One region of the Bradyrhizobium sp. 61 genome, then DNA from elsewhere that is predicted to be linked to it. Evidence: predicted binding sites of a transcription regulator. Region 1 holds the regulator's gene; each other region holds the start of a gene.

Region 1 (7,412 bases):
TCGTCTTCGGCGACAGCATGCACCTCCGCGCCTTCGGGCGCATCGCCGGGATGCAAATCGGCCTGCCGGGCGCGCTCGGGCGCCTTCGGCAGGAACTGCATCAGCATGCCGCCGGCGCGCCAGCGATGCTTGCCGCCGTCGTTCGAGCGCCACTCCTCGCCGACCGCGAGACGCACGCGCGTCGGGATCTGCTCGGAGCGCAGGAAATATTCGTGGGCGGCATCTTCCAGGCTACCGCCGTCGAGCGCGACCAGGCCCTGGTAGCGGCTCATGTCGGGACCCTGGTCGATGGTCATGGCGAGATGACCGTTACCAAGGAGCGCGCCGGAATCTTTTGTCTCGCCGAGGCGCTCGGCATCGTAGCGCGCATAGGCGCGCAGGCGATCCGGCGCCATGTAGTCGACGACCAGGAACGACACCGGACCGTCGGTCTGGGCCTGGAGGATGAAGCGGCCCTCGAACTTCAGCGTCGAGCCGAGCAGCGTCGTCAGCACGATGGCCTCGCCGAGCAGCTTGCCCACGGCAGCGGGATAATCGTGCTTGGTCAGGATCTCGTCGAGCGCGGGACCAAGCCGCACCAGGCGACCGCGCACGTCGAGTGCGTCGACCTCGTAAGGCAGCACGGCGTCATCGATGGGAACCGCTGATGGCGCGCGAACCGGGCCTTCAGGCCCGGTATTCATGTCAGGGGATTGGGAAACCATGGCGCTTTATCTGGGGTCGATGGAGGAAAATGGAAGAGGGCGCGGAGCGCTCCCCGGCATGCAGAACAGATCGCACGAAAGCACGACAAACTCAGGGTCGTCCCGGGGCGCACGAAGCGCGAGCCCGGGACCCATAACCACAGGGTTACGATGTAACCGGCGACGACCACTCCTCGTCCTCGCCAAACAACTTCCTGTGGTTAAGGGTCCCGGATCGGCGCGCCGCTGTGCGGCGCTGGTCCGGGACGACAGCGGTGGATGCGGCCGCCAGCGCGGCCACCCGCTCCACCGTCGCGTTACTTCACCGCGTCAAAGCACCAGGCCAGAATGCCCTTCTGCGCATGCAGGCGGTTTTCGGCCTCGTCGAACACGACCGATTGCGGGCCGTCGATCACTTCGTCCGTGACCTCCTCGCCGCGATGGGCGGGCAGGCAATGCATGAACAGCGCATCGGGCTTGGCCAGCGACATCAGCTTCGAATTGACCTGATAGGGCTTGAGCACGTTGTGACGGTGCTCACCTTCCTTGTCGCCCATCGACACCCAGGTGTCGGTGACGACGCAGTCGGCCCCCTTCACGGCGGCCTCGGGATCGGTGCCGAGCACGATCGGCGCGCCGGTGGCCTTGATGAAGTCCCGCATCACCTTTTTCGGCGCAAGTTCCGGCGGCGTCGCGACATTGAGCTTGAACTTGAAGCGCTCGGCGGCATGCGCCCAGGACGCCAGCACGTTGTTGTCGTCGCCGGTCCAGGCCACCGTCCTGCCCTCGATCGGGCCGCGATGCTCTTCGTAGGTCATGAGGTCGGCCATCACCTGGCAAGGGTGCGAGCGCCGTGTCAGGCCGTTGATGACGGGCACCGTCGCATATTCCGCCAGCTCCAGCAGGGCCTCGTGATTGAGGATGCGGATCATGATGGCGTCGACATAGCGCGACAGCACGCGCGCCGTGTCGGCGATGGTCTCGCCGCGGCCGAGCTGCATCTCGGCGCCGGTCAGCATGATGGGCTCGCCGCCGAGCTGGCGCATGGCGACGTCGAACGAGACGCGGGTGCGGGTGGAGGGACGCTCGAAGATCATCGCCAGCGTCTTGCCTTCCAGCGGCTTCACCGGCTGGTGCGCTTTCTGCTTCGCCTTCATGGCGGAGGAGGCCGCAAGCATGCTCTTGAGCTCCGACAACGGGAGCTCGTTGATATCCAGAAAGTGCTTCGGGGACTTGCTCATCAGCTTGTCGCCCGCTTGGTCTGACTGGACGAGATCGCGGCGCAGGCGCGTTCGAGCCGCCCGACGCTGTCCTCGATCTCGGCTTCGGTGACGATCAAGGGCGGCAGGAAGCGCACGACATTGTCGCCGGCGCCGACCGTGAGCAATTTTTCGTTGCGCAATGCCGCGCCGAGATCGCCTGTCGGCACCACGGCCTTGATGCCGATCAGAAGGCCTTCGCCGCGCACTTCGCTGACGATGTCAGGATAACGATCGATCACGGAGGCGAGCTTCTGCTTGAGCAGCAGCGACATCTTCTGCACGTGTTCGAAGAAGCCGGGCTTGAGCATGACGTCGAGGACGGCGTTGGCAGCCGAGATCGCGAGCGGATTGCCGCCGAAGGTCGAGCCGTGCGAGCCGGGCCCCATGCCGGCAGCCGCGTCCGCGGTCGCCAGCACCGCGCCGATCGGGAAGCCGCCACCGAGCGCTTTGGCCAGCGACATCACGTCAGGCGTGACGCCGGTGCGGCGATGCGCGAACAGATCGCCGGTGCGGCCCATGCCGGTCTGCACCTCGTCGAACGCGAGCAGCAGGCCCTTCTCGTCGCAGAGCTGGCGCAACGCCCTCAGGAAGGCGGGCGTTGCCGAACGCACGCCACCCTCGCCCTGGATCGGCTCGATCAGGATTCCGGCGGTCTGCGGACCGATCGCCTTCTTGACGGCTTCGATATCGCCATGCGGGACCTGGTCGAAGCCGTCCATCGGCGGGCCGAACCCTTCGAGATATTTTGCCGAACCGGTCGCGGCGAGCGTTGCCAGCGTGCGGCCGTGGAAGGCGCCTTCGAAGGTGACGATGCGGTACCGTTCCGGATGACCCTTGGAGAAGTGATGATGGCGGACCAGCTTGATCACACCTTCCAGCGCTTCGGCGCCGGAATTGCAGAAGAACACGAAGTCCGCGAAGCTTTCATTGCACAGACGCGCGGCGAGCTTCTCGCCGTCCGGGCTCTGGAACAGGTTCGACATGTGCCAGAGTTTGGTGGCCTGCTCCTGCAACGCCTTGACCAACGCAGGATGAGCATGGCCGAGCGCATTCACCGCCACGCCCGAGGTGAAATCGAGATAGCGATCGCCATTGGTCGCAATCAGCCAGCAGCCTTCGCCGCGCTCGAAACCGAGGTCGGACCTGGCGAAAACGGGGAGCAAATGCGGCGCTGCGCTGTTAGTCATGACGATCACTTGAATGTTGCGGACGGCGTGAGCGTGCATTGCGCAACGCACCATTGACCGGCTCGGAAAACGAAACGTGCCGCCTTTTAAGGGCGGCACGCCTGACTATCTTATGCCTGGTGAAACCGGTGTCAATGCCGCCCGGAAAGCCTCGCGAAACGCAGAATCCGTAGTCTTGCGGTGGCGATTTTGCGTGTTTCCGCCACGGAACATGTGGAAGCGAGTCGGCGGACTCTTGCGCGTGAGTCACGCCATATTGTAGCGTTTGGCTTGTCAGATACGACATCTCGTGCAGCAGTTCTGATCCTCTAAGTCCTCATGTACCGGCGTAAGCGTTCGGGCGCATCTGGTGCGCCCGGCGAGCCTTAAGGGATTCTGGCGGCACGGGTTTTTCGAAGCTTAGGCATTCGCCGTGCGGCCGCCAGGATGGCAGGCGCCGGCGAAGGAAAGGGTGCAATGACCGTTTTGACCTGGTCGGATGATCGCGTCGAGCAGCTGAAAAAGCTCTGGGAGGCCGGACTTTCGGCCAGCCAGATCGCCGCTGAACTCGGCAATGTGACCCGCAATGCCGTGATCGGCAAAGTGCACCGGCTCGGCCTGTCGGGCCGCGCCAAGAGCCCTTCATCGGCAGCGCCGCGGCCGCGCAAGGCGCGCCCCGCCCAGCACATGATGAGGGTGACCCGTCCGATCGCACGCGGCAACACCGCGCTGGCGCAAGCCTTCGAAGTCGAGGTCGAGGCCGAACCGGTCACCTACGACAACGTCGTGCCGATGAGCCAGCGGCTGTCGCTGCTGGAGCTGAACGAGGCCACCTGCCACTGGCCGGTCGGCGATCCCTCGAGCCCGGATTTCTTCTTCTGCGGCGGCAAGGCGCTCTCCGGCCTGCCCTACTGCGCCCAGCACTCGCGCGTGGCGTATCAGCCCGCGGCCGATCGCCGGCGCGCGCCGGCGAAGCCGGGTCCGCGCTGAAGTCGTTCTGAGCTCAGAAAGGAGCCGTCACACGATGGCGGCTCAACAAATCCGATGTCGTCCCGGACAAGCGCGCCTTGAGCACGCGCAGATCCGGGACCCTTAACCACCGCAAGATGTGGCTACGGGGACTCGGAGTTACCTTTTCACACAATAACCGATCGCTTTGGGTGTCCCGGACCCGCGCTTGCGCTTGTCCGGGACGACACCGAGAATGTGGCCGCAGCTCACCGAGCTTACGCCTGCTCCGCCTTCGCAAAGCGATCGTCCAGTGCGTAGCCCGCGCCGCGGACGGTGCGGATCGGATCCTGCTCGCGGCCGAGATTGAGCAGCTTGCGCAGGCGCCCGATATGGACGTCGACGGTGCGCTCGTCGATGTAGATGTCACGGCCCCAGACGCTGTCGAGCAACTGCTCGCGCGAGAACACGCGGCCGGGATGCTCCAGGAAGAACTCCAGCAGGCGATATTCGGTCGGGCCGAGATCGATCGGCCGGCCCGAGCGCGCCACGCGGCGCTTGTCGCGGTCGAGCTCGATGTCGCCATAGGCGAGCACGGTGGCGAGCCGCTCCGGGCTGGCGCGCCTGAGCAGGCCCTTCACGCGTGCCAGCAGCTCCGGCACCGAGAACGGCTTGACGATGTAGTCGTCGGCGCCGGTCGCAAGACCCCGCACCCGCTCGCTCTCCTCGCCACGCGCGGTGAGCATGATGATCGGGAGCTGCTTGGTCTCGGGCCGGGTGCGCAGCCGCCGGCACAGCTCAATGCCGGAGAGGCCCGGCAGCATCCAGTCGAGCACGATCAAATCGGGGATATGCTCCTTGAGGCGGGTGTCGGCATCGTCGCCGCGCATCACCGTCTCGACGTCATAGCCGTCGCCTTCGAGGTTGTAGCGGAGAAGCTCGGTGAGAGCTTCCTCGTCCTCAACCACCATAATGCGTGCGCCCATGGTGTTCGTCGCTCCTTAAGTGTTCGGGACCGTCGTGGCGAAGGTCGTCATGTCGCCCTTCGGCCGCTTGTCGGTGATCGCCTGGCCCTCGATCATGTAGAACACGGTCTCGGCGATGTTGGTGGCGTGGTCGCCGATGCGCTCGATGTTCTTGGCGCAGAACATCAGATGGATGCAGAACGAGATGTTGCGCGGATCCTCCATCATGTAGGTGAGGAGCTCGCGGAACAGCGAGGTGCAGATGGCGTCGACTTCCTCGTCGCCCTTCCACACCGCCATCGCCGCCGGCAGATCGTGCGCGGCATAGGCATCCAGCACCGACTTGACCTGTTGCTGCACGAGGTCGGTCATGTGCTCCAGGCCGCGGAACAGCTTGAGCGGATGGAAATCCGTCTCCAGCGCCGCGACGCGCTTGCCCATGTTCTTGGCGAGGTCGCCGATCCGCTCGAGATCGGTGGCGACGCGCATGGCGCCGACGATCTCGCGCAGATCCACCGCCATCGGCTGGCGGCGCGCGATGGTGAGCACGGCGCGCTCCTCGATCTTCTTCTGGAGCGCGTCGAGCTCGGCGTCGATGGTGACCACGCGCTGGCCGAGCGCGACGTCGCGGCGGATCAGCGCGTCGACGGAATCGACGATCATGCGCTCGGCGATGCCGCCCATCTCGGCGACCAGGCGCGTGAGCTCCTGGAGGTCGGTATCGAAGGCCTTTGCGGTATGTTCAGAACCCATGTTCCGTCTCCTCAGCCGAACCGGCCGGTGATGTAATCCTGCGTGCGCCGGTCGGTCGGCGACGTGAAGATCTTGCTGGTGTCGTCGAACTCGATCAGTTCGCCGAGATACATGAAGGCGGTCTTGTCGGAGACGCGCGCCGCCTGCTGCATGTTGTGGGTGACGATCGCGATCGTGTAGTTCTCGGACAGCTCCTGGATCAGCTCCTCGACCTTGGCGGTCGAGATCGGGTCGAGCGCCGAGCAGGGCTCGTCGAACAAGATCACCTCGGGCCGCACCGCGACCGTGCGGGCGATGCAGAGGCGCTGCTGCTGGCCGCCGGAGAGCGACAGGCCGGAGGCGTTGAGCTTGTCCTTGACCTCGTTCCACAGCGCGCCGCCGCGCAGCGCGTTCTCGACGCGGTCGTCCATCTCGGACTTCGAGATCTTCTCGTAAAGGCGGATGCCGAAGGCGATGTTCTCGTAGATCGTCATCGGGAACGGCGTCGGCTTCTGGAACACCATGCCGACGCGGGCGCGCAGCAGATTGAGGTCCAGCTTGGGGTCGAGGACGTTGGTCTGGTCGAGCATGAGCTGACCGGTGACGCGCTGGCCCGGATAGAGGTCGTACATCCGATTGAAGATGCGCAGCAGGGTCGACTTGCCGCAGCCCGACGGGCCGATGAACGCCGTGACGCGGTTGGTGCCGAGCGCCAGATTGATGTTCTTCAGCGCGTGCTGCTCGCCGTAGTAGAAATTGAGGTTGCGCACCGTCACCTTGGCCGGAGCTTCGGGCAGCACCGGCGCCTGCGGCAAACCACCGGCCGCGCTCATCGATACGGAAAGATCACTCATTTTGCGGTCCTCTCGGCGCTCAGAATGCGCGCGCCAATATTCAGGGCAAGAACGGTCAGGGTGATGAGCAGCGCGCCGCTCCAGGCGAGCTGCTTCCAGTAGGCGTAGGGGCTCTGCACGAAATTGTTGATGGTGACCGGCAGGTTCGCCATCGTCTTGTTCAGACCCAGGCTGAAGAACTGGTTCGACAGCGCGGTGAAGAGCAGCGGCGCGGTCTCGCCGGCGACGCGGGCGGTGGCCAGCATCACGCCGGTGATGAGGCCCGAGCGCGCCGCGCGATAGGCGATGCGCTTGATCACCAGCGAGCGCGGCAGGCCGAGCGCCGAGGCCGCCTCACGCAGTGCGTTCGGCACCAGCAGCAGCATGTCCTCGGTGGTACGCAGCACCACCGGGATGACGATGACCGCGAGTGCGAGTGCGCCGGCAATCGCCGAGAAGCCGCGCATCGGCACCACCACCGCACCATAGATGAACAGGCCGATGATGATCGAGGGCGCCGAGAGCAGGATGTCGTTGATGAAGCGGATCACCGAGGTCAGGCGGTCGTTGCGGCCGTACTCGGCGAGATAGGTGCCGGCGAACAGGCCGAGCGGCGCGCCGATGCCGACGCCGAGCACGGTCATGATGATCGAACCCACGATGGCGTTGCGCAGGCCGCCCTCGGTCGAGCCCGGAGGCGGCGTGTCCGCAACGAAGAGCTCCAGGTTCAGGCCGGCAATGCCGTTGTAGAGCAGCGTCATCAGGATCAGCGCGAGCCATGTGACGCCGAAGGCAGCGGCAGCCAGGCAGAGCACACGGATGA
Region 2 (7,412 bases), on a different contig from region 1:
TCTCCTCCGCGATCGGGATGAACTCGGCCGGCGAGACCTGGCCGCGCACCGGATGCTGCCAGCGCGCCAGCGCTTCGAAGCCGATGATCTCGCTCTCGGCGACGCTGTGGCGCGCGATGCCCTGCGGCTGGAACGCGAGCGACAATTCGCCGTTCTTGATCGCTTTCGACAGGTCCTGGTGCAGCACGCGGCGGTCGCGGATCTGCTGGTCCATCTCCGGCTGGTAAAGGCCGATCGTGCCGCGCGACTTCTGCTTGGCGCGGAACAGCGCCGCGCCGGCATTGGCCAGCAGCGATGCGCCGTCGGCACCATTATGCGGGAAGATCGACATGCCGGTGGTGACGCCGGCGCGGACCGCCCGGCCGTCGATCTGAAATTCCTGGGCAACGGCCTCGCCGAGCTGCTGCGCCAGCGCAAGGCCCGCCTCCGGCTGCTTGCCGTCGATGATGAGGCCGAACTCGTCGCCGGACAGGCGCGCCACCACGCCGCCGCGCGCGGAATCCTGAAGCCGCTGGGCCACCTCGATCAAGAGCTTGTCGCCGAGCGCATGACCGAAGACGTCGTTGACCTCCTTGAGGCCGTCGAGGTCGAGGCAGAGCACGGCGAACTCCTCGCTGGTGCCTTCGCAGGCCTCGATCATCTGGGTCAGCGCCTGAAGGAAGGCGGCGCGGTTCGGCAAATCGGTGAGGCCGTCGTGATAGGCCATGTGCGCCATGCGCGACTCGGTCTGCCGGCGGTCGGTGACGTCTTCGTGGGTCTTGATCAGATATTGCGGCTCGCCGGCATCGCTGAGCACGGTCGCCCGCCGGGTCAGGAACAGCCGTAGGCCGTCCTTGGTGGAGATCGGGTGCTCCTCGGTGATCATCCCGCGCTTCTTGATCGCGGCCTCGTCGCGCGCGATGATCAGCTTGGCTTCCTTGGGATTGAAGATGTCGGACGCGGTGAGGCCCGTGGCTTCCTCGCGCCTGCGGTTGAGGATCGTCTCCGCGCTGCGATTGGCGAGCAGGTAGCGGCCGTCCTTGACCTGCTCCACGATCAGCGCCACCGGAATGTTGTCGACCACGAGCTCCAGGAACTTCTTCGTACTCTCTAGCTCCTGCGACAGCGAGCGGCGGTCGGTGATATCCTCGAACACGAGCATCAGGAATTCGGGCTTGTTGCTCTCGTCGCGGACCACGATCCGGATCGAGGCAACCATGCGCCGTTCACCGGCGCGGTCGACCTCGAATTCATTGCGGAACTGGCCGTCCGGCGAATTCAGTGCCGCCTTGTCGGCCGCCTCGATGCTGGCCGTCGAGATGGGCGCGAACAGCTCCCGCGCATTCTTGCCGACGGCGTGGTCGCGCGAGAACCCCCAGAACCGTTCATAGGCGCTGTTGGCGAAGATGTAGCGACCGTCCTCGATGTTCTTCGCGGCGACGCAGGCCGGCACGTGGTCCAGCACGGTTTCCAGGAATTGCTTGGTGGAGGCGAGCTGCCGTGACAGCTTGCGCTGATCGCTGACGTCCAGATGCGTCGCGACCGAGCCGCCGTTCGGCAACACAAAATATTTCACCAGGATGGCGCGGCCATCAGGCAGTTCGGTGATCAGGCCGTTGGGGCTCGCCGCCTTCTCGTAGAACTCATCGTCGGAGACACCGCCGAGGACGTCGCGCTTGCGCCTGAGTTCGAGGATGTCGTAGCCGGTCATCCCGGTCCACAGATCCGAGCGCGCCAGGCCGTAGATCTCGAGATAGCGGTCGTTGCAGAACATGATGCGTCGTTGCGCATCCGTCATCACCACGCCCTGGTTGAGATTGTTCATGGCGGAGGAGACGAAGGCGTTGCGCCGCAGCTGCAAGCGCTTGGTGCGGCGCAGCGAAGAATGGATCCACAGCGCGATGGCGGCCAGGAACGCACAGACGACGATGCCGCCGATCAGCGCTTCCCAGACCAAATTGGGATCGAGTTTGCCTGGCGGCGCGAAGCTGTCCGAGAGCGCAAAGGCGCGCGCAGGCGCGACCGCGCTGCCCAGGCACACGACGGCCTGCACAGCAATCGGAAGCGTGCTGCCCACGTGCCAGTTCTTCTCAGCCATCAGCCACCCGCGCTTTCAACGTCGGATTGTCTGGCTTCACGGGTTTGGATCGGGTAAACGCCTGTACGCGCAACAGAAAAATGTGACGCCAAATACGGCAATTGCCCTGACATGATAAATGCTTCCTTAATGGAAAACGGCCCGGTGCCGTGGTTCTCAGGCCTGATGCCACCGATGCTTTCAATGGATACACTGCACAACCATGGATAGGGTCGATTGCGTCGTCATCGGAGCCGGCGTGGTCGGGCTCGCGGTGGCTCGAAAGCTTGCCCAGGCCGGGCGCGAGGTGATCGTGCTCGAGGAAGCCGAGGCCATCGGCACCATCACCTCCTCGCGCAACAGCGAGGTGATCCATGCCGGGATCTATTACCGCGCCGGCAGCTGGATGGCGCGCATGTGCGTCAGCGGCAAGCACGAGCTGTACCGCTACTGCGGCGAGCGCGGCATCCCGCACAAGAACTGCGGCAAGCTGATCGTCGCGACCAGCGCCAAGGAGACCGAGAAGCTGCAATCGATCAAGGCGCATGCCGAGGCCAATGGCGTGCTCGACATGCAGCTGCTCACCGGCGAGGCCGCACGCGCGCTGGAGCCGGCGCTCGCCTGCGATGCCGCGCTGCTCTCGCCATCGACCGGCATCATCGACAGCCACGCCTACATGCTCTCGCTGCGCGGCGAGGCCGAGGCAGCCGGCGCGGCCTTTGCGTTTCACACCCCGCTGATCCGCGCCAAGGCAGTCGGCGATGCGATCGAGATCGAGGCCGGCGGCGAAGCGCCGATGACGCTGCAATGCGGCCTGCTCGTCAACGCCGCCGGGCTCTCGGCGACAACGGTCGCACGCCACATCGACGGCATGCCGATCGACCGGATTCCACCGGCCTATCTCGCCAAGGGAAATTATTTCAGCTGCAACGCCAGGGCACCGTTCTCGCACCTGATCTATCCGGTGCCCGAGCCAGGCGGGCTCGGCGTGCATCTGACACTGGACATGGCCGGGCAGGCACGCTTCGGCCCCGACGTCGAGTGGATCGAGACGATCAATTACGAGGTCGATCCATCACGCGCCGAGCGCTTCTATCCGGCGATCCGGAGATACTGGCCGACGCTGCCCGACGGCGCGCTGATGCCGAGCTATTCAGGCATTCGCCCGAAGATCGTGCCGCCGGCGGTGGCCACGCAGGATTTTCTGATGCAGGGCCCGCGCGATCACGGCGTCGAAGGCCTGATCAACCTGTTCGGCATCGAATCGCCGGGACTGACGTCATCGCTCGCGATCGCGGATCACGTCGCCGAGCTCGCAGGCATCTAGGGGATTTTCCATCGGAGCGGAAAGGCTCCAAGTGCCGCGCAAATAACTTTGCACGCTGCGCACCTTCATGCAGGGATGAGCGCAATAGCTCTCACCCCTGCATGAAAGGGTAAGTTCAACTCTACACTGTTACAGGGGTTACTAGTGGAGCGTGTCGCCGGTGTGCTTCAAACGCTCGATCTGGTCCTTGACCATCAACTTCCGTCGCTTCAACTCAACAATTTGCAGGTCGTCTGTTGAAAGGTGCACGAGAGCTTCGTGCAATTCGTTTTCGAGCGTTTTGTGCTTCCGTTCCAATTCAACCAGATGTGCCTGAATTGTCATTCGAAACCTCCTCGGTAGGGGGAAACCTTGGATTCGATCCGGACAAACAAGTGTACATCACCGATTCGTTCTGTCGATATGTATCCGTCGTCGCAGCGTCATTTTTGAAAATTCATATGTAACGAATCGTGAGTAAGGAACCACGCTGGAAAAATCCATGATATCAACGTGCTTGCGCAACGCCGCAACGAATCGTCGAAATATCTTGCGAGAGTTCGGTGAGCGGCGGCCCGAGATCGCTTGCGATCACGGCGCGCAAGGACGATAATTTCCACAGGGCATCCACAGCCTTGAATCTCACGCCCATCGGGTTTTCGGCCACCGCGAACATGACCAATGAAGACGAGCGTGAGCTCGAAGCCGAGCTCACCCGGTTGCAGCAAGAACACCGAGATCTCGACGCCGCGATCGATGCGATGCATCAATCGCCTGCCCCCGACCTGTTGCGGTTACAACGGTTGAAGAAGCGCAAGCTGTTGTTGCGCGACCGTATCGCGTTCATCGAAGACCAGATCACGCCGGACATCATCGCCTGAGCCGCGAGGCCCTTTTCGTGGCAGCTCGCCGCATCCGAATCCGCTTGACTCGAAAAGAACAAAATAGGAACATTTGGGTATCCCACCGCCCCAGGAAACGCCCAGGAACCCCCGAGGACAACGCAGATGTCGGCAACAGCCCTTCTCGACAACAGCCATTATGAACAGGCCTGCGACCAGGCGATCGCGATGTGCGACGGCAATCTGCGCAGCACCATCAAGGCCCTGATCATGGCCAACGAATATCTGGAAGCAGAGCTGGAAGAATTACAGGCGGCGATTTCAGCCGGCTGCATTCCCGAGACCGCACGCAGCAAAGTGCGGGGCAACAGCAGCGCCGCCTGAGTTCAACATCGGAGCAACGCCATGTCGGATGTGACCTACTACGTTGCAATGCCCTTCCTGATCGATGCCGACGGATCGCCTGTCGCGGGCGCCGCGGAGGAATGCCAGAGCTCGGCGGCCGCGTTGCGGCGCGCCGAGATCCTGGCGCACGGTGCCGGCCATATCGGCGCGGTTGCGTTCAGTCGCAGCGGCGATCCCATGACCGGCGAATTCGGCGACGCCACGCTGCTGCGTAAATTCGGCAACGTGCCGGAAGATCTGGCCACGCTGTAAGGGTTGTTGCTTGAGCATGATCTCCGCGCAACGCGGTCCGCATTTGTCGCGAAGATCGTGCCCTAGTTGCTGACCAGCCTGATCAGCGGCTCGTGCCGCCGGTGCGCCTTGCGCACATACATGGCGGCATCAGCCTCCTCCAGCGCGCGGCCTGCATCGGACTGCGCCCCCAGCAGCGCGACACCTGCGGAGGCGCCCGCGGTCACGCGCTGACCGCGAAAGGCAAACGACAATTCGTCGATCGCCTGCTCGAAGGTCGCGGCCTTCGCCTTGGCGTCGGTCTCGCTGAGATTCCAGAGCAGCAGCGCGAACTCGTCGCCGCCAAGCCGGCCGACCACGTCCGAGGCGCGGACCTGCCGCGTCAGGGTGGCCGCAATCGCCTTGAGCACCTCGTCTCCGGCGGCATGGCCGAAGGAATCGTTGATCGGCTTCAGGCGATCGACGTCGAGGACGATCAGCGCGCCGCTGGCGCGGTAGCGCTTCATGTAGGCGATGGCGCGCGCGAGCTCGCGCTCGAAGCCGCGCCGGTTCGGAATCTCGAGCAGGAAATCGGTGTCGGCCGCAGCTTCCAGTTCCGCAACCCTCCGCTCCGCCTCCTTGAGCTTGCTCCGCAAGCCGCGGATGGTCGCCCTGGTGTCGTCGGCGGCCGACGCTCCGCGCCGCGCCGGCTTGGCCGAGCGCTTCGCCAGCCGCCTGGGGGCGGCTTTGGAGCGGCTGGCGCTGGCTTTCCGGCCCTTTTTGGCCTTCGCAGCGCTTGCCCTTTTTGGTTTCTTCATGGGCATCCTGCTCAATGAAGGCTTGCGGGGATTCACCAAGACAGGATAGTGCATTCCCTTCTCCTTGCCACCGCCTTGCGAGCCACCGGCCGGAACCGTTAATCTGGCCTATCTTTCTGTTTTCCGAGCACAATTGACGTCATGACCGCGCCGATCGCCATCATCATGGGAAGCCAGTCGGACTGGGAGACGATGCGGCATGCCGCCGACACGCTCGCAGCGCTCGGCGTTGCTGCCGAGACCCGCATCGTTTCGGCACACCGCACCCCCGACCGGCTGTTTGCATTCGCCAAGGGCGCCAAGGCGGCAGGCTACAAGGTCATCATCGCCGGCGCGGGCGGCGCTGCGCATCTGCCCGGCATGGCGGCGGCGCTGACGGAACTGCCCGTGTTCGGCGTTCCCGTCGAATCCAGGACGCTCAAGGGGATCGATTCGCTCTATTCGATCGTGCAGATGCCCGCGGGCATCCCGGTCGGCACCCTCGCCATCGGCAAGGCCGGCGCGATCAACGCGGCGCTGCTTGCGGCTTCAGTGCTCGCATTGTCCGACCCGGCCCTGGCCGACCGTCTCGCCGCCTGGCGCAAGGCACAGACCGAGGCGGTTGCGGAGCGCCCGGAGGACAAGGCGTGACTGACGCAAAGCAGGTGAAGCTGAAGCCCGGCGACACCATCGGAATCCTCGGCGGCGGACAATTGGGGCGGATGCTCGCCATGGCTGCGGCGCGGCTCGGCCTGCGCTGCCAGGTATTCTCGCCCGATCCGGACTCGCCCGCCTTCGACGTCGTGCTGAACGCGACCTGCGCCGAATATGCCGACGTCGAAGCGCTCGAGCTGTTCGCCAACGACGTCGACGTCATCACCTACGAATTCGAGAACGTGCCGTCTGCCGCCGCGATGGTGCTGGACGCGCGCCGCCCGGTGCTGCCCAACCGCAAGATCCTCGAGACCACCCAGGACCGGCTCGCCGAGAAGGATTTCGTGACGCGGCTCGGCATCGGCACCGCGGCCTATGCCGACGTCACCTCGGTCTCCTCGCTGCGCGAGGCGATCGCCCGGATCGGCCTTCCGGCCGTGCTGAAGACCCGCCGCTTCGGCTATGACGGCAAGGGCCAGGCCATCATCCGCGAGGGCGACGACATCGCCAAGGTCTGGACCAGCCTCGCCACCAAATCGGCGATCCTCGAAGCCTTCATCCCGTACGAGCGCGAGATCTCCGTGATTGCGGCGCGCTCGGCGACGGGCCAGGTCGAGTGCTTCGACGTCACCGAGAACGAGCACCGCGACCACATTCTGAAGATATCCCGCGCCCCCGCACAGATTCCGGATGCGCTCGCGGAAGAAGCGCGCAGCATCGCCGGCAAGATCGCCGGCGCGCTCGATTATGTCGGCGTGCTCGCGGTGGAGATGTTCGTGCTCGCCAACGGCACCGGGCCGAAGGTGCTGGTCAACGAGATCGCCCCGCGCGTGCACAATTCCGGACACTGGACGCTCGACGGCGCCTCGGTCTCGCAGTTCGAGCAGCACATCCGCGCCATTGCCGGCTGGCCGCTCGGCAAGGCCGTGCGCCACGGCGAAATCGTCACCATGACCAATCTGATCGGCGACGAGATCAACGATTACGAGAAGTGGCTGAGCGTGCCGGGCGCGACCGTGCATATCTACGGCAAGGGCGCGCCGCGCCCCGGCCGCAAGATGGGCCACGTCACCGAAGTCAGGCCGACGAAGGGCAAGTAGCGGGACCGCGGCGCATGCCGCGATCCCGCCTTTCGATCAGGC
Region 3 (7,412 bases), on a different contig from region 1:
GTTGACGCAGATCAACCGGGCCATGCCGGCGCAGCCTAGACTGCCACCCGGAGGAAACAGTGATGAATGGGCCAATGTCCCGGCATCACGCGGCCCGCGTCGAGGCCGCCATTGCGTCAGGCCAGGCCGCGCGCTCCGCGCTGGTGGCCTCATGGCGCCGTTCGTCCCGATTGCATCATCTCGATCCTGCCGGCCGCAGCGCGCCGATGCGGCTGAGTGATGTCGAGTTGCGGCATGCGCGCGAGCGCGTCGCGCCGTTGCTCGCCGCCGCGCAAGGCGCGATGGACCGGCTCTATCTGGCGGTCGGCGCGAGCGGCTGCTGCGTGCTGCTCGCCGACGGTGCGGGCGTGCCGGTCGACCGCCGCGGCACAGCGGTGGACGATGCGACGTTCCAATCCTGGGGCCTGTGGACCGGCGCGCTCTGGAGCGAGGAGCATGAAGGCACCAACGGCATCGGCACCTGCGTCGTCGAGCAGCGCCCGCTGACGATCGACCGCGACCAGCATTTTTTCACCCGCAACACGCTTCTGAGCTGCACCGCCGTTCCGATCTACGACCACGAGGCGGCGTTTGCGGGCGTGCTCGACGTCTCCTCCTGCCGCGCCGACCGGACCGATGCGTTTTCCAATCTGATCGCGCTCGCGGCAGGTGAGGCGGCGAGGCGCATCGAGGCTGATCTGTTTCGTCGCGCCTTCGCCCATGCCCGCATCGTGCTGACCCAAGGCGCGGACGGCCAGGCCGGCGGCCTCGTCGCGGTCGATGTGGATGATCTCGTGGTCGGCGCGACCCGGTCCGCGCGGGTGGGACTCGGGATTGCGCCCGGCCGTCCCTTGCAGCCGGTGCCCGCGGCTGACCTCCTCGGCGGCGAACCCGCGCATGACCATCTTGCGAGCGGCCAGCGCGCGGTGCTGCAGCGGGCGCTGCTGCGCGCGGGCGGCAATGTTTCGGCCGCCGCCAAAGCCCTCGGCGTCAGCCGCGCCACGCTGCACAGGAAGCTCAAGCGGTTCGAGCTGAAGCACTGAGGGCCCCTGCCTCGCCCACGACTGTCGCAGAACTGCGACAGGTTACCCCGGCCATCGCTCACGCCCGGGCTGACAGGAAAACGCTCCCGCGACATCGTTGGCGCAAGTCGTGAACACGCGACGAATTGCGCAAACAGCAAACATCGGGAGTGATCAATGAACAAGGTGGAATTCCTCGGCGTCACCCAGCATCCCTTCGCCGAACGCTATGACAATTTCATCGGCGGCAAATTCGTCGCGCCAATCTCCGGCAAGTATTTTGACAACGCCTCGCCGGTGAACGGCCAGATCGTCTGCAAGATCGCGCGTTCCGATGCGCAGGACGTCGAGGCCGCCCTCGATGCGGCGCACGCCGCCAAGGGCGCCTGGGGACGCACCAGCGTCGCCGAGCGCGCCGCGATCCTGAACCGGATCGCCGACCGGATGGAGGAGAACCTGGAGCGCCTTGCGGTTGCCGAGACCTGGGACAACGGCAAGCCGATCCGCGAGACCCGCGCCGCCGACCTGCCACTCGCGATCGATCATTTCCGCTATTTCGCCGGTGTGGTGCGCGCACAGGAAGGCTCGATCGGCGAGATCGACCACGACACCATCGCCTATCATTTCCACGAGCCGCTCGGCGTGGTCGGCCAGATCATCCCCTGGAACTTCCCGCTGCTGATGGCCTGCTGGAAGCTCGCGCCGGCGCTCGCCGCCGGTAATTGCGTCGTGCTCAAGCCCGCCGAGCAGACCCCGGCCTCGATCATGGTCTGGGCCGAGATCATCGGCGATCTCCTGCCGCCCGGCGTTCTCAACATCGTCAATGGCTTTGGCCTCGAAGCCGGCAAGCCGCTCGCGTCCAGCCCGCGGATCGCGAAAATCGCCTTCACCGGCGAGACCACGACGGGCCGGCTGATCATGCAATATGCCAGCCAGAACCTGATCCCGGTCACGCTGGAGCTCGGCGGCAAGTCGCCGAACATCTTCTTCAACGACGTCACCGCCGAGGACGACGACTTCTTCGACAAGGCGATAGAAGGTTTTGTGATGTTTGCGCTGAACCAGGGCGAGGTCTGCACCTGTCCGAGCCGGGCGCTGGTCCACGCCGATATCTACGACCGCTTCATGGAGCGGGCGCTGAAGCGCGTCGCCGCGATCAAGCAGGGCGACCCGCGTGCGGCCGACACCATGATCGGCGCGCAGGCATCTAGCGAGCAGCTGGCCAAGATCCTCTCCTATATCGACATCGGCAAGCAGGAGGGTGCCAAGGTGCTGGCCGGCGGCGGTCGTGCCGAGCTCGGCGGCGATCTGTCCGGCGGCTTCTACGTCCAGCCGACGGTGTTCGAGGGCCACAACAAGATGCGAATCTTCCAGGAGGAGATCTTTGGTCCCGTCGTCTCGGTCACGACCTTCAAGACCGATGACGAAGCGCTCGCGATCGCCAACGACACGCTCTATGGCCTGGGAGCCGGCGTCTGGAGTCGCGATGCCAACCGCTGCTACCGCTTCGGCCGGGCCATCCAGGCCGGCCGGGTCTGGACCAACTGCTACCATGCGTATCCCGCGCATGCCGCGTTCGGCGGCTACAAGCAGTCGGGCGTCGGTCGCGAGACCCACAAGATGATGCTCGATCACTACCAGCAGACCAAGAATCTCCTGGTCAGCTACAGCCCGAAGAAGCTTGGCTTCTTCTGATCGGGCAAGATCTGATGGGGCAAGATCTGATCGGGCAGGAGAGGGCGGCGCAACCTTGCGCTGCCCTCTCCGTCGTCATCCGTCTGTCAGAGTCTTGAGACAATACGACAGCGCCGACCGTATTCGGTTCGGCGCCTGCGGCATTCGAAGCGATGCCGGGCAAAGACGGAGGATTGGTGATGCGGAACAGTCGTTCAGGACGGACAATGGGTGTCGCAGCGATGCTGTTCGGCGCGGCGGTTCTGCCCTTGTCGATGGCAGTTGCACAGTCCGGCCCGGCGCCAGCTGGCGCCAAGCCCTTCCTGACCATCGATGGAAAGGCGCCACTGGTCCTTGGACACCGCGGCCTGCCGGGCCTGGTACCTGAAGAGACCGAGGCGTCGTACGACCTCGCCGCGGCGCTCGGGACCGATGCGCTCGAAGAGGATTTGCACCTGACCAAGGATTGCGTTCTGGTCGTGCGTCATAACCCCTGGCTGAGCGACAACACCAACATTGCCGAGGTGGCGAAGACCAATGCGGCCGTCGCTGCCCGCAAGCGCACCGTGCCCGGTGTGCGCGTCAAGGCCCCGTCGGCCACCGGCGTGCCTGCCGACTACCTGACGGATCTCAGCGATCCGGCCGATCCCAAATCGGTGCTGAAGTCGCTGATCGTGGACGGCGAGGATCATACCAACGATTGGTCGATCAGCGATTTCACCATGGCCGAGCTGAAGCAATGGATCGGCGGCACCACCTATGACGCGGCCAACGAACGGCCGAAAGTCTTCAACGGAAAGCTCCCGATCATCAGCTTCCAGGACGTCATCGACATCGCCAAGGTCAAGAGCAAGGAGCCCGGGCGGACCATCCTCGTCTATCCCGAAACCAAGAACCCGACCTGGAACAATGCCCAGGCGATCGCCAATGGCTGCGGCGCGGCCGGCAGCCGTCCGCTCGAGGATGCCCTGATCAAGATCATCGGGGATAACGGCCTCAACACCAAGGACGCTCCCATCCTGGTCCAGAGCTTCGAACCCGGCAGCCTGAAATATATGCGCAGCCACGGCCTCCAGACGCGGCAGGTCCAACTCGTCGACGGCAACGGAATCGACTTCAAAACCGGCAAGGTTCTCCTCAACAACATCACGAATTCGCGCCCGTTCGACTGGACGGTTGCGGGCGATGCGCGCTTGTACGATGCGATGCTGACGCCCGAGGGGCTTGCCGAGATCAAGACCTATGCCGAGGGCATCGGTCCGTGGAAGGCCTATATCGTTCCGCTCAAGATCGCGCCGTGGAAGGACAGCAACGCCGACGGCACGCCCTACAAGGGATCGACGCCGGAGGCTTCGACGCAGGACGCGACCAGCCTTGTCGCGGACGCGCACAAGCTCGGTCTTTTCGTCCATGTCTTCACGTTTCGGAACGAGAAGAAGTATCTTGCCGCCGACTATCGCGGCGACCCGAGCCTTGAATATCTCAAATTCTACCGGCTCGGCGTCGATGGGGTCTTCAGCGACTTCACGCATACCGGCGTTGCCGCCCGTGCGGCGTATTTGCGCGAGTTGGGCTGGTAAGGCCGGCACAGCGAATCGGACGCGCGTGGGATTTCGGATACAAAACAGCGCGTCCGATTTCTCTGCGTTGGCCGCTCACGTTCCCTTCGCTGACCGGTGAGCTAAAGTTGCCCGATCGGCGCCAAAGGTTTTGCAAAGTTTCGGCCACGTTGCAGTGCGGCATAATGAAAGTCGCGCCATGCCGCCGCGGTCCTTTCCAAGGGCGTTTGACTTGGGTTAGAGAGGGCTGAAGTTTTCTCTGACCCGGAATTCCCATGGCCGCACCCAAGAAAGCCGCCGCAAGCACTCCACAGGACAAGACCGACGGCGGTTCGCCCCCGGAATTCACCAGAGAGCAGGAGCTCAAGGCGCTCCGCGACATGCTCCTGATCCGGCGGTTCGAGGAAAAGGCCGGCCAGCTCTACGGCATGGGCGCGATCGGCGGCTTCTGCCACCTCTATATCGGCCAAGAGGCCGTGGTGGTCGGCATGCAGATGGCCCTGAAGCAGGGCGATCAGGTCATCACCGGCTATCGCGACCACGGTCATATGCTTGCCACCGGCATGGAGGCCAACGGCGTCATGGCCGAGCTCACCGGCCGGCGCGGCGGCTATTCCAAGGGCAAGGGCGGCTCCATGCACATGTTCAGCAAGGAGAAGCACTTCTACGGCGGCCACGGCATCGTCGGCGCCCAGGTCTCGCTCGGCACGGGTCTGGCCTTCGCCAACCATTATCGTGGTAACGACAATGTCAGCGTCACCTATTTCGGCGACGGCGCGGCCAACCAGGGCCAAGTCTATGAGAGCTTCAACATGGCGGAGCTCTGGAAGCTGCCGGTGATCTACGTCATCGAGAACAACCGCTACGCCATGGGCACCTCGGTGTCGCGTGCTTCGGCGCAGCAGGATTTCTCCAAGCGCGGCGCGTCCTTCAACATCCCCGGCATGCAGGTCGACGGCATGGACGTCCGCGCCGTGAAGGCCGCGGGCGAGGAGGCGGCGGCCTGGTGCCGTGCCGGCAAGGGCCCCTTCATTCTGGAGATGCAGACCTACCGCTATCGCGGCCACTCGATGTCCGACCCCGCCAAGTACAGAACGCGCGAAGAGGTCGAAAAAGTCCGCCACGACCAGGACCCGATCGAGCAGGTGCGCAACCGCCTGCTCGCGGCCAAGGTGAGCGAGGCCGATCTCAAGACGATCGACGCCGAGGTCCGCGACATCGTCAATGCGTCCGCCGACTTCGCCCAGCATGATCCCGAGCCGGATGCCGCCGAGCTCTGGACCGACATTTATCGCTGAACGCGCGCAAGCTTTCTTTTGGAGTCGATATGCCAATTCAGGTGCTGATGCCCGCGTTGTCACCCACGATGGAGAAGGGCAACCTTGCCAAGTGGCTGAAGAAAGAGGGCGAGACGATCAAGTCTGGCGACGTCATCGCCGAGATCGAGACCGACAAGGCGACCATGGAGGTCGAGGCGACCGATGAAGGTACGCTCGGCAAGATCCTGATCCCCGAGGGCACCGCCGACGTTGCCGTCAACACGCCGATCGCGACCATTCTCGCCGATGGCGAGACGGCCGCCGATCTAGCCAAGGTGCCGGCCGCGCCGCCGCCGAGCGTCGCGCAGGAAGTCGCCGAATCCCGCTCGCCGGTCGGCGAAGGCAAGCCGATGATCTCGGCGCCGAAGGCTGCGGCTGCCCCTCAGGTCGTTGCCGAGCCCGATCCGGAAGTGCCCGCCGGCACCGCGATGGTGACGCAGACCATCCGCGAAGCGTTGCGCGACGCCATGGCCGAAGAAATGCGCCGCGACGCCGACGTCTTCGTGATGGGCGAGGAAGTCGCTGAATATCAGGGCGCCTACAAAGTGACCCAGGGCCTGCTACAGGAGTTCGGCGCCAAGCGCGTCATCGACACGCCGATCACCGAGCACGGCTTTGCCGGCATCGGCGTCGGCGCTGCCATGACCGGGCTGAAGCCGATCGTCGAGTTCATGACCTTCAACTTCGCCATGCAGGCGATCGACCAGATCATCAACTCGGCGGCCAAGACGCTCTACATGTCCGGCGGCCAGATGGGCTGCTCGATCGTGTTCCGCGGCCCGAACGGCGCCGCCGCGCGTGTCGCCGCCCAGCACAGCCAGGACTACTCGTCCTGGTATTCCAACGTCCCGGGTCTCAAGGTGGTCGCGCCGTTCTCCGCAGCGGACTACAAGGGCCTGCTCAAGGCTGCGATCCGCGATCCCAATCCGGTGATCTTCCTCGAGAACGAGGTGCTCTACGGCCATACCGGCGAAGTGCCGAAGCTCGATGACTTCGTGATCCCGATCGGCAAGGCGCGGATCGTGCGTTCGGGCAGCCACGTCACCATCATCTCTTGGTCGAACGGCATGACCTATGCGCTGAAAGCCGCCGACGAACTCGCCAAGGACGGTATCGAGGCCGAGGTGATCGACCTGCGCACGCTGCGGCCGATGGACACCGAGACCATCGTCAACTCGGTCAAGAAGACCGGCCGTGCGGTCACGGTTGAAGAGGGCTGGGCGCAGAGCGGCGTCGGCGCCGAGATCGCCGCGCGCATCATGGAGAACGCCTTCGACTATCTCGATGCGCCGGTTGCGCGCGTCTCCGGCAAGGACGTCCCGATGCCCTATGCCGCGAACCTGGAGAAGCTCGCGCTGCCGTCGGCAGCCGAAGTGGTCGAGGCCGCCAAAGCCGTCTGCTACAGGTAGATCATGGCGGGCCCGAAGGAGCAGCCATTGCCACCCGACGTCCTCGCCCGCGACGATGCGGTCGAGATCCTGCGCGTATTCGTGCTGGACGGCGGGCTGTCGATGGCGTTCCAGCGCGCCTTCGAGGAGCCCGACATGTGGGGCCTCCTGCTCGTCGATCTCGCCCGTCACGCGGCGCGCGCCTATGCGCGCGAGAGCGAATACACCGAGGAGGACGCGCTGAGCCGGATCCTCGAGATGTTCCAGGCGGAGATTGAACGGCCAACCGATACGGGCACGACGACACCGCGCGGGAAGGGGCACTGATCGTGGCGATCGAAGCCCATCATTTCGATTTCATGCTGGAGGCGATCCGCGAGGCGGAGGCCTCGATCGCGCAGGGCGGCCTGCCGATCGGCGCCGTGCTGACGCGCGGCAACGAGATCATTGCCCGCGGCCACAACAACCGCG
Region 4 (7,412 bases), on a different contig from region 1:
GGAACGACGCCTCGTCGCCGGTGTAGACATCGTAGCCGAGCAGCTCGGCGCCGAAGCGGGTGAGGGCGCTGTCGGCGCCGGCGGCAAAATAGATCGCGTAGCGGGGAAAATCTGTCATCGCCCGAGCATAACCGGTTCAGGCCGCAACAACAGCCTCGCGCGGCGTCGCCGCAGCAGCGAGCAGTCGCGTCGCATCGGTGAGATGCACGAGCTTTCCGCCTGATACCACCGCGATCAGCCGCGGCCGCAGCGGCACGCTGTCGTCGACCAGCAGCATGTCGGCGCGGCGTCCTTCCGCGAGCACGCCGCGATCGGCAAGGCCGGTCGCGCGGGCCGGTCCCGCGGACACCAGGTTCCACGCCTCGGTCAGCGGCAGCACGCCGTCGGCGACGAGGCGGAACGCGGCAAGCAGCTGCGCGGGATAATAATAGTCCGACGCCAGCACCGAGCAGAGCCCCTTCGCGATCATGTCGGATGCTCGGGTCCAGCCGGTATGGCTGCCACCGCGCACGACATTCGGCGCACCGTAGACGATGGCATCGCCGGCGGACGCGGCCGCTCGCGCGGTCTCCTCGTTGATCGGAAACTCCGCGATGTCAGCGCCCAGCTCGCGAAACTCCTGCCGCATCGCCGGTGTCGCATCGTCGTGCGAGAGCATCCGCACCTCGGCCGCGCGAGCAGTCGCGGCAAGCCGCGACACAGAAGCCGGCACTTCACTGGCGCGCGAAAGCACACGCTCCACCAGCCGGTCGAATTCCTCGCCCGAGAGGCCGGTGCGCTCGACCATGCGGTTGCGCTTGCGCGGCTTGGCCATGTCGGCAACGGTGCCGTCCATGTGGTCGTTGAAGGCGAACAGGTCGACGCGGCCCTCGGCGAGCCACTGGCCGATCTCGGCCTCTGCATCGAGATTGTAGGTCTCGTGCCGCAGGTGGAAACGGGTGTCGGCGGCGAATTGCGGGCGCTGCCGCTCGATCGCCTCCATTAGGGCGCGCGCATTGCCGGCGCTGCGCAGGCCCGGCTCCCATGAGCAGGTCGTGGCGTGAAACACCGTGGTGATGCCGTTGCTGATCGCCTGGCGGTCACTGTCGGCGAGCGCGACGTCGATCGGGAAGTCGACGCCGGCGCGCGGCATCATCTGGCGCTCGAAGGCATCGCCATGCAGATCGACGATGCCGGGCAGCACCAGCAGGTTGCGCGCATCGATCGCCAGTCGCGTCCGGCCGCGAGAGGCATCGACCTGCGCAATGTCCGCGCCGGACACCAGAATGGAAGTTTCGACGAGCTCGGAGCCGATCAGGGCCCGGCCGCCCTCAAGGAAGATGTCTGTCACGCGACCGCGCTTCGTTTGCTGGCAGGAGAACGGGTGAGGGAGCTTGCCCGTGCTTCATATGCCGAGAGGAAATCTTCAATCCCGAGCTTGCGGAAATCGGGCAGTGCTTCACGCAATTTGTCGTGATCCCAGTCCCACCAGGCGAGCCGGGCCAGCCGTCCGGCGACGTCTTCCGAGAACCGCCGTCGGACGATGCGCGCCGGATTGCCGGCGACGATGGTGTAGGCCGGCACGTCCTTGGTGACGATGGCGCCGGCCGCGATCACCGCGCCGGTGCCGATGTTGCGGCCGGGCAGCACGATCGCGCCATGGCCGATCCAGACATCGTGGCCAATATGGACGTGATGCTGGCGCCGCCAGTCGAAGAACTCGGTGTCGTCGCTCTCGCCTTCGAAATAGGCGCTGGAACGATAGGTGAAATGCGCCTGCGTGGCGCGATGCATCGGATGATTGCCGGGATTGATGCGGGTCATCGCCGCGATCGAGCAGAATTTTCCGATGGTGGTGTAGGTGATCTGGGCGTCGTTCACGACATAGGAGTAATCGCCCATCGTGACTTCAGTGAGGATCGTGCGCGCGCCGACTTCGGTATAGGTGCCGAGCCTGGTCTCATGCAGCTTCGCCGAAGGGTCGATGGTCGGTTGAACCGAGAGCGTTTTGCCGGCCATGCTGCATCCGATAGGTCGAGGGCGGGCGTACCTCTTCGAGCGGCCTGATGACAACGTCATGACGATGCGATGACAGGGGAGGAGGTGTGTAGGATCGCCGCACCGCAACGCCGGTGTCACACAAGTGTCAAGTGCCAGCGTTAGCGGTGGCAGCCAGCTACTCTGGAGCCCTCTATGCTGGTGGTTGAAGGTCTGACGTGCCGCTTCGGCGCAAAAGCCGCGGTGGACGACGCTTCGTTTAAAATCTCCCCCGGCGGCTTCGTCGGTGTGATCGGGCGTTCCGGCGCCGGCAAGTCGACCATGCTGCGCATGATCAATCGCCTGGCGACGCCGACGCAGGGCCGCATCCTGTTCGACGGCCTCGACGTCACCGCGCTGCGCGGCAAGGAATTGCGGCAGTGGCGGGCGCGCTCGGCGATGATTTTCCAGCAGTTCAACCTGGTCGGCCGGCTCGATGTGCTCACCAACGTCCTGATGGGGCGTCTTGCCACGATGCCGGCCTGGCGCTCGCTGACGCAGACATGGCCCGAGCACGACAAGGCGTTGGCGATGTCGGCGCTCGAACAGTTCGATATCGCCTCGCTCGCCGCCCAGCGTGCCGACCAGCTCTCCGGCGGCCAGCAGCAGCGTGTTGCGATCGCCCGCGCGCTGGTGCAGGAGCCCGACATCATCCTCGCCGACGAGCCGATCGCCTCGCTCGACCCGCGGAACACGAAGATCGTGATGGATGCGCTGCTGCGCATCAACAAGCATTTCGGCATCACCGTGCTCTGCAACCTGCATTCGCTCGATCTCGCCCGCACCTATTGCGACCGCCTGATCGGCATGGCGCAGGGTCGCGTGGTGTTCGACGGCGCGCCGGCCGAGTTGACCGATCACGTCGCGCGCGAGCTCTACGATCTCGAAGCCTCCGACGTCATGGGCGGAATCCCCGTGCCGGCGCCTGAGGGCGTGCCGGCGCTCGGAACGGCCGCGGCCGCCTGAGCTGCGCCTGTAGTTGCCAATTTTTGCGTCAACCGACCCCAACCGATGAAGAGGGTATCATGATCACTCGCAGACTCGTTCTTGCCGGCGCCGCCGCGCTCGCGTTCACGACCTCGGCCTCCGCCGACGACTGGAAAGCCAAATATCCCGAACTGACCTTCGCGGTCATTCCGGCGGAAAACGCCTCGGGCGTGACCGAGCGCTGGGCGCCGTTCATGAACTATCTCTCCAAGGAATTGGGCGTGAAGGTCACGCTGCGCATCGCCAACGACTACGCCGCCGTCATCGAGGGCCAGCGCGCCGGCAACATCCATATCGCCAGCTACGGCTCGGCGTCGTTCGCCCGCGCCCGCCTGACCGGCGTCAAGACCGATGCCTTCGCCAACGACATCAACGCCGACGGTTCGACCGGCTACTACTCGGTGTTCTTCGTCAAGGCGAGCAGCCCCTACAAGAGCGTCGATCAGCTCAAGGGCAAGAACCTCGGCCTCGTCGATCCGAACTCGACCTCCGGCAACAACGTGCCGCGCTTCGAGCTCGACAAGATGGGCATCACGGATGCCGACACCTATTTCAGCAAGGTCGTCTTCACCGGCAGTCACGAGAACGCGATCCTGGCGCTGGCGCAGGGCACGGTCGACGTTGCGGCCAACCAGTGGACCAGCGATGACGATTCGACGCTGGCGCAGATGCTGACCAAGGGCATGCTGAAGAACGCCGACGGCTCGCCGATGAAGAAGGACGATTTCCGCATCATCCACAAGTCGGCGCCGATCATCAACGGCCCCTACGCCTACAATTCCGACCTGCCGGAAGATGCCAAGGCGGCGATCGCCAAGGCGTTCTTCGACGCGCCGGCCAAGGACAAGGCGGCCTTCGATCGCCTCCAGGACGGCCAGAAGAAGGGTTTTCATCCCGCCACCACCAAGGACTGGGATGGCACGATCGAGCTGATCAAGTTCGTCGATGCACTGCGTAAGAAGAAGGCGTCCTGAGTTTCGGGACGATAGCACTGGAGCCGGGTCGATGGACCCGGCTCTTTCTCTTTGATCGACCACCTTTCCTGGCCAGATGACCGTCGCGGTTTCGATCCTCCCCGAGCAGCAGCTCGCCGTGCTCAACGCGGCCTATCGCCAGGCGGTCGCGCGCAAGCGGCTCCGACTCCTGTTGGGGGTCGCGATCTTTGCCGCAGCGCTGTTTCTTGCCGCGATCGGCGCGGAAGTGAACCTGCGCACCTTCTTTGCCCATTTCGGCAATTTCATCAGCTATTTCGACCGCATCCTCACGCTCGATAGCGGCCAGCGGGTCTGGACCGATGCCGGCGAGTGGCTGTGGGGCTGGCGCAAATGGCTGAAGATGCTGGGCGAGACGCTGCTGATCTCCTACGTCGGCACGCTGATCGGCGCGACCTTGGCCTTCGCCTTGAATTTCTTCGCGGCCGAGAACACCTCGCCGTCGCCCTGGCTGCGCTTCGTGGTGCGTCGCCTGCTCGAATTCGCCCGCACCGTGCCGGGCATCGTCTTCGCGCTGATCTTCGTGATCGCCTTCGGCCTCGGGCCGATGGCCGGCGTGCTCGCGATCGCGATCCACTCCACCGGCGCGCTCGGCAAACTGTTCTCCGAGATCGTCGAGAATGCCGACATGAAGCCGGTCGAAGGCATCCGCTCGACCGGCGCGAGCTGGCTCTCATGCATGCGCTTCGCCGTGGTGCCGCAGGTGACCGCGGGCTATGCCAGCTATGCGCTGCTCCGCTTCGAGATCAACGTCCGCGAGGCCTCGGTCATGGGCTTCGTCGGTGCCGGCGGCATCGGCCAGGAGCTTGTCGTCGCCATCCGCAAGTTCTATTACTCCGACGTCAGTGCCATCCTGCTCACCATCATCATCACGGTCTTCATCATCGACATCACCACGGGCTGGCTGCGCGGCCGTCTGTTCGGCAAGGAGGCACGGACGTGACGAGGCCGCAGGAGGTCGACCCGCGAGAGCTTCGCGCGCGCTATCCCGATGTGTTCGACCGGCCCGCCTCGGCGCGGCTCGCGATGCCGGCGATGATCGTCGCGGCGTTTGCGATCCTGGTTTACGGCCTCGTCGATCTCGACTTCTCGCCGTCGCGATTCCTTGCAGGGCTGAGCCAGCTCGGCTGGATCAGCCTGATGATGATCCCGCCCGATCCTGGTTCCTCGCTGCCGGTCTATCTGAAGGCGCTGGGCGAGACGCTGTCGATCGCGCTGCTCGGCACGACGCTGGCGGCGGTGTTCGCGCTTCCGGTCAGCCTGCTGGCCGCGCGCAACGTCATACCCTCGCAGATCCTGCGTTTTCCGGTTCGCCGCTTCCTGGATTCGATCCGCGGCGTGGACACCCTGATCTGGGCGCTGGTCTGGATCAATGTCGTCGGCCTCGGCCCGTTCGCCGGTGTGCTGGCGATTGCCGTGTCGGATTTCGGTGCGTTCGGAAAACTGTTCTCGGAGGCGATCGAAGGCGCCGACCAGAAGCAGGTCGAAGGCGTCCGCGCCTCCGGCGGCAGTGCTTTGCACGAAATCCGCTTCGGCCTGCTGCCGCAGGTGCTGCCCGTGATCGCCGGCCAGGTGCTCTATTTCATCGAATCCAACACGCGCTCGGCAACGATCATCGGCATCGTTGGCGCCGGCGGCATCGGCCTCCAGCTCGCCGAGCAGATCCGCGTGCTGGAATGGCAGCGGGTGTCGTTCCTGATCCTGATGATTCTGGTCGCCGTCGCCGCGATCGATTTCATCTCGAGCAAGCTGCGGTTTGCGATCATTGGGCGGCGAGCTGTCGCCTGATCGCCGGCGCCGTAGGGTGGGCAAAGCGAAGCGTGCCCACCAATTCTGCTTAGATATCGGGGAGAGATGGTGGGCACGGCGCAAGTGCGCCTTTGCCCACCCTACTAGCCCTGCGTGGTCGCCCGCTCACCCGTTCTCCACCAGAAACTCCACGCGCTCCGCTGCAAAGCGCGAGTGCTTGGTCACCAGCGGCTTGCCGGCGAGATCGTGGTCGGTCGCGTCGACCACCAGGATCGGCCGTCCCAGCGGCAGATCGAGCCGCGCGGCATCGGTCGCGTCCACGATGCCGGCGGTGATCCGGGTCGCGCCGCGGCTGTAGTCGCGGACGCCGTAATGCTCGAGCAGTTTCGTCATCGAGCGCGTCGCGGCGAACACTTCGCCCGCGCCCGGAAACAATTCCGCTGACAGCCAGGTGGTGGAGACGCAGATCGGCGTGCGGTCGGCGAGGCGGATCGCCTCGATCCGCACCAGCGGCGCGCCGGCCTTCAATCCCAGTTCGCGCGCCAGTTCGCGGGTCGCGACATCGCCGGACGCCTCGATCAGCCGGCCATGCGGTTTGCGGCCATCGGCGCCGACGATCTCGGAGAAGCGGGTGCGCGAGCGCAAGGGATAAGCGAGGCGCTGCGCCTCGACATAGGTTCCGCTGCCGCGTTCGGCGCGCACGATGCCGCGCTCGGCAAGCGCGGCCAGCGCGCGCCGCACGGTGTGGCGGTTCACCCGATAGGTTTCGGCGATCTCCATCTCGCCCGGCAGCTTGTCGCCGGCCGCAAAGCGGCCGTCGGCGATGCCACGCTCGATGCCGTCGGCAACGAGGCGCCACAGCGCGACGCCCGAAGAGGCTGTGTCCTGCATGCTCATGTCGCCGAGAAGCCTACTTCAGAAATCACACGTTTGTCACGAAACAGTCATGGCGCTTCCGTATCAAGTTGTCTATTATCATAGACAACTTGGATTCGGCAAGTTCTGTCAAAAGCTCGGTGGATTTGGTGACCCAGCACAACAACCAGCAAGTCCAGCGCAAGGCCGCGATGGCCGTGCTGGCGCACGCGGAGGCGGGCGAGATCGCCGCTCGCCTCCGCGCTCTCGCCCTGCCGGCTCATCAGGAGCTGCGCGCGCCGGAATACGGTCTCGTCATGCTGCGCGGCCGGGTCGGCGGCGACGGCGCGCCGTTCAATCTCGGTGAAGCCACGGTGTCTCGCGCGGCGGTCCGGCTCGCGAGCGGCGAGGTCGGCTTCGGCTACACGCTGGGGCGCGATGGCGAAAAGGCGCGGCTGATCGCGCTGTGCGACGCACTGGCGCAGTCCAGTGATTTCGGTGAGGCGGTGGAGCGTGACGTTATCGCGCCGTTGCGCGAGCAGCTTATGATCCAGCGCAAGCAGGCGGCCGCCGAGACCGCCGCGACGAAGGTTGATTTCTACACCATGGTGCGCGGTGAGGGGTGAGGCCATGACCACGATTGCGGAACTGCCGCCGGGTTTCGTCGACAAAGTCTTGTCGGCGCAATCGACCTTTCGTTCCGTCATGGACGCGATGGCGCGGCCGGGCTCGGTCCAGCGCATCGTGCCGATGGCGGGAGCGCCCGAGCCAACGATGCGCGGCACAGCCGCGATCGCGCTGACGCTGTTCGAT

What was found. Region 1 encodes PhoB, which activates phosphate uptake and scavenging genes when phosphate is short. Its sites were predicted from a motif close to TGTCATNNANCTGTCAT; they were not measured.
Region 2: IVB46_RS16200 (DUF465 domain-containing protein) is a predicted target of PhoB. The motif match lies at 3,793-3,809, and genes of this name have one in related genera.
Region 3: IVB46_RS10830 (glycerophosphodiester phosphodiesterase family protein) is a predicted target of PhoB. The motif match lies at 2,770-2,786, and genes of this name have one in related genera.
Region 4: phnC (phosphonate ABC transporter ATP-binding protein) is a predicted target of PhoB. The motif match lies at 2,057-2,073, and genes of this name have one in related genera.

The regions. Positions count from the first base shown of each region.
Region 1 covers NZ_JADPIU010000019.1:11,048-18,459, forward strand. Annotated here, with positions in the region: gene IVB46_RS08350 (Hsp33 family molecular chaperone) at 1-704, opposite strand, end outside; gene argF (ornithine carbamoyltransferase) at 1,001-1,924, opposite strand; gene IVB46_RS08360 (aspartate aminotransferase family protein) at 1,924-3,132, opposite strand; gene IVB46_RS08365 (GcrA family cell cycle regulator) at 3,589-4,101, shown strand; gene phoB (phosphate regulon transcriptional regulator PhoB) at 4,338-5,045, opposite strand; gene phoU (phosphate signaling complex protein PhoU) at 5,061-5,777, opposite strand; gene pstB (phosphate ABC transporter ATP-binding protein PstB) at 5,789-6,610, opposite strand; gene pstA (phosphate ABC transporter permease PstA) at 6,607-7,412, opposite strand, start outside.
Region 2 covers NZ_JADPIU010000052.1:258,869-266,280, reverse strand. Annotated here, with positions in the region: gene IVB46_RS16210 (EAL domain-containing protein) at 1-2,077, opposite strand, end outside; gene IVB46_RS16205 (NAD(P)/FAD-dependent oxidoreductase) at 2,280-3,383, shown strand; gene IVB46_RS16200 (DUF465 domain-containing protein) at 3,525-3,707, opposite strand; gene IVB46_RS16195 (DUF465 domain-containing protein) at 4,037-4,243, shown strand; gene IVB46_RS16190 (hypothetical protein) at 4,370-4,588, shown strand; gene IVB46_RS16185 (hypothetical protein) at 4,610-4,861, shown strand; gene IVB46_RS16180 (GGDEF domain-containing protein) at 4,924-5,637, opposite strand; gene purE (5-(carboxyamino)imidazole ribonucleotide mutase) at 5,779-6,267, shown strand; gene IVB46_RS16170 (5-(carboxyamino)imidazole ribonucleotide synthase) at 6,264-7,370, shown strand; gene aqpZ (aquaporin Z) at 7,407-7,412, opposite strand, start outside.
Region 3 covers NZ_JADPIU010000035.1:86,737-94,148, forward strand. Annotated here, with positions in the region: gene IVB46_RS10820 (helix-turn-helix domain-containing protein) at 63-1,022, shown strand; gene adh (aldehyde dehydrogenase) at 1,179-2,696, shown strand; gene IVB46_RS10830 (glycerophosphodiester phosphodiesterase family protein) at 2,903-4,255, shown strand; gene pdhA (pyruvate dehydrogenase (acetyl-transferring) E1 component subunit alpha) at 4,510-5,532, shown strand; gene IVB46_RS10840 (pyruvate dehydrogenase complex E1 component subunit beta) at 5,562-6,962, shown strand; gene IVB46_RS10845 (DUF5076 domain-containing protein) at 6,966-7,268, shown strand; gene IVB46_RS10850 (nucleoside deaminase) at 7,271-7,412, shown strand, end outside.
Region 4 covers NZ_JADPIU010000075.1:181,052-188,463, reverse strand. Annotated here, with positions in the region: gene IVB46_RS29355 (DUF1045 domain-containing protein) at 1-118, opposite strand, end outside; gene IVB46_RS29350 (alpha-D-ribose 1-methylphosphonate 5-triphosphate diphosphatase) at 137-1,330, opposite strand; gene IVB46_RS29345 (chloramphenicol acetyltransferase) at 1,327-1,998, opposite strand; gene phnC (phosphonate ABC transporter ATP-binding protein) at 2,173-2,982, shown strand; gene phnD (phosphonate ABC transporter substrate-binding protein) at 3,042-3,977, shown strand; gene phnE (phosphonate ABC transporter, permease protein PhnE) at 4,054-4,938, shown strand; gene phnE (phosphonate ABC transporter, permease protein PhnE) at 4,935-5,783, shown strand; gene phnF (phosphonate metabolism transcriptional regulator PhnF) at 5,910-6,641, opposite strand; gene phnG (phosphonate C-P lyase system protein PhnG) at 6,761-7,225, shown strand; gene phnH (phosphonate C-P lyase system protein PhnH) at 7,230-7,412, shown strand, end outside.